2 linked regions of the Spiractinospora alimapuensis genome follow. The protein of the gene in region 2 interacts with the protein of the main gene of each other region in a pairwise test. Links are inferred from orthologs where the notes say so. Each region holds a gene or a part of one and is shown on either strand. Other genes may lie near its edges.

Evidence for each region.
Region 1: the proteins of ileS (region 2) and J4H86_RS12840 interact in binary tests that used the Escherichia coli proteins (3 or more experiments, as listed by UniProt). The link is inferred for Spiractinospora alimapuensis from one-to-one orthologs.

The regions. Positions count from the first base shown.
Region 1 is NZ_CP072467.1:2,803,005-2,806,262, reverse strand. What follows is about bases 168-3,112. They hold J4H86_RS12840 (ABC transporter substrate-binding protein), read right to left. Parts: upstream 2,151-3,112; coding sequence 1,185-2,150; downstream 168-1,184. Other genes in these bases: J4H86_RS12835 (class I mannose-6-phosphate isomerase), read right to left, coding at 2,185-3,112; J4H86_RS12845 (sugar ABC transporter ATP-binding protein), read right to left, coding at 168-1,188. In the rest of the region: more of J4H86_RS12845, read right to left, coding at 1-167; more of J4H86_RS12835, read right to left, coding at 3,113-3,225. UniProt on the Escherichia coli protein: Part of the ABC transporter complex RbsABC involved in ribose import. Binds ribose. Also serves as the primary chemoreceptor for chemotaxis.
Region 2 is NZ_CP072467.1:1,037,936-1,041,979, reverse strand. The notes cover bases 171-3,901. They hold ileS (isoleucine--tRNA ligase), read right to left. Parts: upstream 3,569-3,901; coding sequence 371-3,568; downstream 171-370. Other genes in these bases: J4H86_RS04875 (SDR family oxidoreductase), read right to left, coding at 171-256. In the rest of the region: more of J4H86_RS04875, read right to left, coding at 1-170; J4H86_RS04865 (hypothetical protein), read left to right, coding at 4,002-4,044. UniProt on the Escherichia coli protein: Catalyzes the attachment of isoleucine to tRNA(Ile). As IleRS can inadvertently accommodate and process structurally similar amino acids such as valine, to avoid such errors it has two additional distinct tRNA(Ile)-dependent editing activities.

The sequences.
Region 1 (3,258 bases), 1.8 Mb from region 2 along the record:
CTGGCGCGGGGAGGAGCACCGGACCCGCAGGGCGTGGACGTGTTCGTCGACGGTCCGAGTGATCCGACGACCGCTGAGGAGTCCGAACCGGCTGAGGTGGCCAAGCTCGGTCACCGCGATGTTCTCCCGGATCGCCAACTGGAGGAACAGCGCCTGCTCCTTGCGGCTCTCCGGGACGAGCCCGATCTGGTGTCGCACGGCGTCTCGCGGCGTCCTGATCGTGACGGGACGGCCCTCCAGGACGACTTCACCGGTTCGCGCCCGGTCGGCACCGAACAGGAGCCGCGCGGTCTCGCTGCGGCCGGCGCCGATCAGTCCGGCGAGTCCGACGACCTCTCCGGCGCGCAGGGTGAGGTCAACGGGTCCCACACCCGCTCCGTCGCCCAGTCCGCGGGCCTCGACGACCTCATATCCGGGGGGTTGGCGTTCCCGCGTGTAGAGGTCATCGATCTGGCGCCCCACCATCCGCGTAACGACGTCCTCCGCGGACAGTGCCGATCGGGGCGCCGTGTCCACCCACCGGCCGTCGCGGAACACGGTCACGGTGTCCGCCAGCCGGTACACCTCCTCCATGCGGTGGCTGATGTAGATCAGGCCCATCCCGGCGTTGCGCATCTCCAGGACGAGGTCCAACAGACGTGTGGCCTCCGCCTCGGACAGGGCGGCGGTCGGCTCGTCCAGGACGAGTATCCGCGCGTCGCGGGCGACGGAGCGAGCGATCTCCACGACCTGCTGCATTCCGACGCTCAGTTCACCGACGAGGGTGTCCGGGGCGAGATCGGCCCCCACCCGGGCGAGTTTCTCCACGGCGTCGGCGCGGATACGGCGTCGGTCCAACAGGCCCCAGGACGTACGCGGCTCCTCGCCCAGGGCCAGGTTCTGGGCGACCGTGAGGTTCGGCGCCAGGTTCAGCTCCTGGTGGATCACCGCGATCCCCAGGTCGGCGGCGCGTTGTGGACTGTCGATGGTGACCGGCCGGCCGTCCACCGCGATCTCTCCGGCGTCGGGCGCGTGGATGCCGGCCAGCATCTTGATCAGGGTCGACTTTCCGGCCCCGTTCTCGCCCATGAGGGCGTGGACCTCGCCGGCGTGCAGTTCGAATTGGACTTCCGAGAGCGCCTGCACGCCGGGGAACCCCTTGCTGACCCCGGTCATCGACAGGAGTGGGGGAGACGCGTCCTGCGTCATTCCCACCCCTCGTAGTCGTCCAGGTCGTCGGCGGTGATCAGCTCGGTGTCCACCAGGGTCGTCTCGTCGTCGAGGGACTCGCCCGCGTGGAGCGCCACCGCCATCTCCAAGCCCTGGGCGCCCTGCATTCGCGGATTCTGGGCCGCGGTGGCCACGAACGGGGAGTCGCCCTTCCCGAGTTCCTCCTCGGCCTCGGGAGAGCCGTCGACCCCGACGATCAGCAGGTCGTCGATCCCCCGCTGCTCCGCGGCGAGCGTCGCCCCCAGCGCGGTCGGGTCGTTGACCGCGAAGATGCCGTCCACGTCGGGGGTCGCCGTGAGCATGTCGGTGGCGATATCCAGTGCCTCGCTGCGGTTGTTGTCGCCGTTCTGGTGTCCGACCACCTCGATGTCCGGGTAGTCCTCCAGGACGTTCTCGCAGCCCTCGACCCGTTCCTGGATGGAGCTGATCGGGCGCCCGTCGACGATGAGGATCTCGCCCTCGCCGTCCAGTTCCTCGAAGAGATGGGTGCAGACCTGCTCACCGGCCTGCACGTTGTCCGACATGATCGTGGCGTGTGACCCCTCGGCGGCGACGTCGACGGCCACCACGGTGATTCCGGCGTCCACCGCGCGCTCGACGGCCGGGGTGATCCCCTCGGTGTCGACCGGGTTGAGCAGTAGGACGTCGATGTCTTGCTGGATGAACGAGTCGATCTGCTCGTTCTGCGCGTTGAGGTCCTGACGACCGTCCTCGGTGACGACGCTGGCCCCGATCTCCTCCGCCGCCGACTCCACGCCCTCCTGCATCGCGGCGAAGAAGGGGTTGCTGAGGTCCTGCACCATCAGCGCGACGGATTCGACGTCACCACCGTCGCCCCCGTCGTCGCCGGACACACCGAGGGGTTCCTCGCTGCACGCGGTGAGCGCTAACGCTCCTACGGCGAGAGTGAAAACGATCATCGTCGTACGGGGACAGCTCATGTGTGGTCCTTTCGGTGGTCGGTGCCGTCGCCGATCAGGGAGCGTGCGGCGGACGGAAGAGGAGCGCGCGCACGTCGCCGCGCAGTGCGTGCGGCCCGGAGTAGTGGGGGAGCACGAAGGCGTCCCCACGGGCGACAGTCCGCCGCGTCGGAGGACCCGAGGGTGTCGTTGGGGTCGAGCGCAGGTGTCCGCGTCCTTCCAGCACCAGCAGCACCGCGAAGTCCGCCGGAATCGCCGCTCCTGTGGGGTCCTCCCTGGGAGGGGTGAGGAGGTCGGCGCGGAAGAACGGTGCGGCGCCCAGTGGCAGCAGGGGGAGCGGTGTGTTCGACGCCTCGGCCAAGAGAGCGCCTCGTACGAACAGGTCCTCGATCTCGTCCGTGGTGAGCGCGGTGCGGGTCACCGCCTCCAAGGCCAGCGGGAAGCCCAGCCCCAGGTGGCCTTCCACCTCCCCGTCGAGTGGGAGTCCCGCCCAGTTCAACATGATGGAAAAGTCCGTGGGCTCCTGGACCTCGGCGACGAACGCCCCCTGCCCCAGGGCGTGCGGAAGGCCGGAGGGGATGAGCACGGCGTCCCCGGTGTGGAGCGGCACCTCGTGCATCCGGGACAGAAGCCCCTCCGTGTCCTGGCGGGACACCAGATCGGTGAGTTCGTCCGCGGTGACGGGCTCCTTGAACCCGAGGTGCGTCGTGGTCCCGGGTGCGGCGTCCAGGACGACCCACGCCTCGGTCTTGCCGTGGCAGCAGGAGAGGTGTCGGTGGGCGAAACTCCGGTCGGGGTGCAGGTGGATGGGCAGCCGTTCCCCCGCGTCGAGCAGTTTGACCAAGAGGTTGGGAGAGTCACCCCAGTTCCCAACGTGCTCCGCGCCGAGCCAGGCGCGCGGATTCTCCCCGACGGCGTCACGCAGCAGGCCGCCGTCGGGCAGGCGGGACAACCCGTCCGTCGCACGACCGAACCGGGTGGTCACCGAGCCGAGCCACTCCTCGGGGGACCGTGTCGGCCGTGCCGGGCCACCGCGCAGCGCGGCGATGGAGCGTCCACCTCGATAGACGTGCTCCATGACCGAGACCGGGAGCATGACCGGCTCCATAGGCACCACTCCGCAGTGAGA
Region 2 (4,044 bases):
GGACCAGCACGTCGACGCGGCCGAAGTGCTCAACGGCCGTGCCCACGAGCGTGTCCGGGGCGTCGGGGTCGGTGAGGTCGAACTCCACCCCCACGGCGGAGTCCAGCTCACCGGCCACCTTGCGGGCCCGGTCCCCCCGGCGCCCGCCGAGGACGACATTGGCCCCCTCCGCGGCCAGAGATCGGGCGATGGCCTCACCGAGGCCCGAGGTCGATCCGGGAACGACAGCGGTCTTCCCGCGCAGGCCTGTGTCCATGGGTTTCCTCCCGCTCGCGCACGACGAAGTTCGCCAGGACCCTACAGGGCGACGATCATCGGCGCGGCGGTGACCCAGGGCTGGTGAACGCCGAGACGTCCACCAGCCCCCGGATCAGCGGGTGGCGCGCAGCCACACACGCAGGTCGAGGTCGGCCGACTCCGCCGCGGACGTCTCCACGTCCGGATGGCCCTCAACCACCTCATCGGCGAGGACCTCGCCGGCGATCGTCGTCTCGTGGTCCCGCAGGGCTCCGGCGGTCAATTCCGAGGAGCTCTCCCACCACAGGTGGATCCGGTCGGTGATCTCCAGGCCGGAGTTCTTGCGTGCCTCCTGAACCACCCGGATCACCTCACGCGCCACCCCGGCACGCTCCAACTCCGGGGTGACCGAGAGGTCCAGGGCGACGGTCTCACCTCCACCGGAGGCCACCGCCCACCCCTCGCGAGGACGCTCGGTCACCAGGACCTCCTCCGCGCTGACGTCGACGGGCTCGCCGTCGACCCGCACGTGGGCCCACCCGGTGTCGCGCACCTGCTCGACCACCGACGCGGCGTCCGCCTCGGTGAGCGCCGCGGCGATCCGCGGGGTCCGCTTCCCGAACCGCTTGCCCAGCGCCCGGAAGTTGGGCTTCACCGAGAACTCGACGAGGCCCGCTCCGACCGTCGAGAGGGCGTCCAGCGTCTGCACGTTCAACTCCTCGGCGACCTGCTCGCGTAGCTGCTCGGGCAGGTCGGCGAAGTCGCGTGCGCCCACCAGAGCCCGGCCCAACGGTTGACGCGTCCGCACCCGCGACTCCACCCGGGCCGAACGGCCCAGCTCCACCAGTCGACGCGCCAACGCCATCCGCTCCGACAGCGCCGGGTCGACGAGGGACTCGTTCACCGTCGGCCACGACGTCAGGTGCACTGACTCCGGGGCGTCGCCACGCCGCAGCGCACCCCAGACGTGTTCGGTCAGGAACGGCACCAGCGGCGCCATCAACCGGGTCAGCGTCTCCAGGCACTCGTACAGGGTGGCGAACGCGGAGGCGCCGGCGGCGGAATCCGAACCCGACCAGAACCGACGCCGGGAACGCCGCACGTACCAGTTGGACAGGTCGTCGATGAAGTTGGTCAGGTGGCGTCCCGCCCCCGCGGTGTCGAACCGCTCCAGCGCCGACTCCACGTCACGCACCGTGCGGTGGAGCTCGCTGAGCGCCCAGCGGTCCAGCAGAGGGCGATCCGCCGGGGCGGGAGCGGTGTCCAGACCGGCGACGGTCCATCCGTCGGCCCGCGCGTAGAGCGTGAAGAAGGAGACGGTGTTGTAGTAGGTCAACAACACCTTGCGGACGATCTCCTCCAGCGCGGCGTGGCCGACACGGCGCGCCATCCACGGCGAACCGCTGGCGGCCATGAACCAACGCAGGGCGTCCGCGCCGTGTTGGTCCATGACGGGGATGGGTTCGAGCACGTTGCCGAGGTGCTTGCTCATCTTTCGCCCGTCCTCGGCGAGGATGTGGCCGAGGCAGACCACGTTCTCGTAGGAGGACTGCCCGAAGACGGCCGTGCTCACCGCCATCAGCGAGTAGAACCAGCCGCGTGTCTGGTCGATGGCCTCACAGATGTACTGCGCGGGGAAGTTCGCCCGGAAGGTCTCCTCGGCCTGGTGCGGCGCGCCCCACTGCGCGAAGGGCATGGACCCGGAGTCGTACCAGGCGTCGATCACGTCGGGGACCCGGCGGGCGACGCGCTGCTCCTCGGGCAGTGACGGGTCGGCGTCCGGGTCGGGGATCACGACGTCGTCGATGTAGGGCCGGTGCGGGTCCATGTCGCTGAGGTCGCGGCCGGACAATTCGCTCAGCTCCCGCAGCGAACCGACGCAGATACGGCGGCCGTCGGGGAACTCCCAGATCGGCAGAGGAGTGCCCCAGTAGCGAGTGCGCGACAACGCCCAGTCGACGTTGTTGCGCAACCATTCCCCGTATCGGCCGTTCTTGACGTTGTCGGGGACCCAGTTCGTCCTCTCGTTCTCCGCGAGCAGTTGGTCCTTGAGCTCCGTGGTCCGGATGTACCAGGACGGCAGGGCGTAGTAGAGCAGCGGGGTGTGGCAGCGCCAGCAGTGGGGGTAGTTGTGCTCGAAGGCCTGTTCGCGGAACAACAGCCCCCGGTCGCGGAGGTCGGCGACGAGCACCGGGTCGGCGTGCTTGAAGAACTTCCCACCGATGAGGTCCAGGTCGCCGGCGAAGGTGCCGTCGGCGCGGACCGGCTCCACCACGGGCAGACCGTAGGCGCGGCAGGCGGCGAGGTCGTCCGCGCCGTAGGCCGGCGACATGTGCACGAGCCCGGTCCCGTCCTCGACCGTGACGAAGTCCGCGAGGACGACGAAGTGGGCCGACTCGGGGAAGTCGACCAGCTCGAAGGGGCGCTGGTAGGACCAGTGCTCCAGTTCCGCCCCCTCGAAGCGTTCCCCGGTGGCCGACCAGTCCTCGCCCAGGGCCGAGGCCAGCAGTGGCTCGGCCAGGAGCACCCGCTCGGAACCGTTCGTGGCGACCACGTACTGTACGTCGGGGTTCGCGGCGACGGCCGTGTTGGAGACCAGAGTCCACGGTGTCGTCGTCCACACCAGCAGCGACGTGGGTCGTTCGGGGGCGGCGAGGGGGCCCGAGGTGATGGGGAGCCGGACGTACACCGACGGGTCGGTCACGGTCTCGTAGCCCTGAGCCAACTCGTGGTCCGACAGCGAGGTCCCGCACCGCGGGCAGTAGGGGCTGATCCGGAAGTCGCGGACGAGCAGCCCCTTGTCCCAGATCCGCTTGAGCGACCACCACACCGACTCCACATACCGCGGGTCCATGGTGCGGTAGGCGTCGTCCATGTTGACCCAGTAGCCCATGCGTTCGGTCATCTCGGTGAAGGCGCCGACGTAGCGCATCACCGACTCCCGGCAGCGCGCGTTGAACTCGGCGACACCGTAGTCCTCGATGTCCTTCTTGCCGGACAGACCGAGCTCCTTCTCGACCGCCACCTCAACCGGCAGACCGTGGCAGTCCCACCCGGCCTTGCGGTCGACGTGGAAGCCCTGCATGGTCTTGAACCGGGGGAAGACGTCCTTGAAGACACGTGCCTCCACGTGGTGCACCCCGGGGTTGCCGTTGGCGGTGGGGGGACCCTCGTAGAAGACCCAGTGGGGTCCGCCGCGCGTCTGTTCCAGGGAGCGCTCGAACACCTTGTCCTTGGACCAGCGGCGGATGAGGTCACGCTCCATGGCCGGCAGGTCGATCTGCGCGGGCAGGGCGGGGAAGGCGGGGTCGGAGGTGGGCTGCGGTGCCATTGGTACCTTCCAGATCGAACTCCCCCCGGGGGGAGATGGGGTGCTGGCTGGTCGAAGGGACGAGGTGCGCGACCCCGCGGTACCACCCTTCTTGACCGACTCCCCTCCGAGGGATCACGGTCCGCTTCGTTACGTGACGGCCGGTTCTACTCAGGCCGGAACACTCCGGCTTTTCCTCCGGCGGCTCCGGGGTGATGCCCCGCACGGTCATGCCCCCGGGCTCTCACCGTCCCCGGGTCGCTCGACGGCTGTTTCCGTGGGCGCGTGTCCCCATCGTCGCTGCGTCAGCACCAAGAATAACGCACAGTAGGCCACCGACCCGACGGATTGTCGCGACCGACGACGGTCTTCTCGCACCACACCGCGTGTCCTGGAGTTCCCCGGACTGGCCTATCCTTTGTCGCCGGTGAAGGCGGTACAGCGGAGGTGGCCGATGGTCGAGGAAGCGGACGAGGGACAGGTCCTCGTCTCCCTGC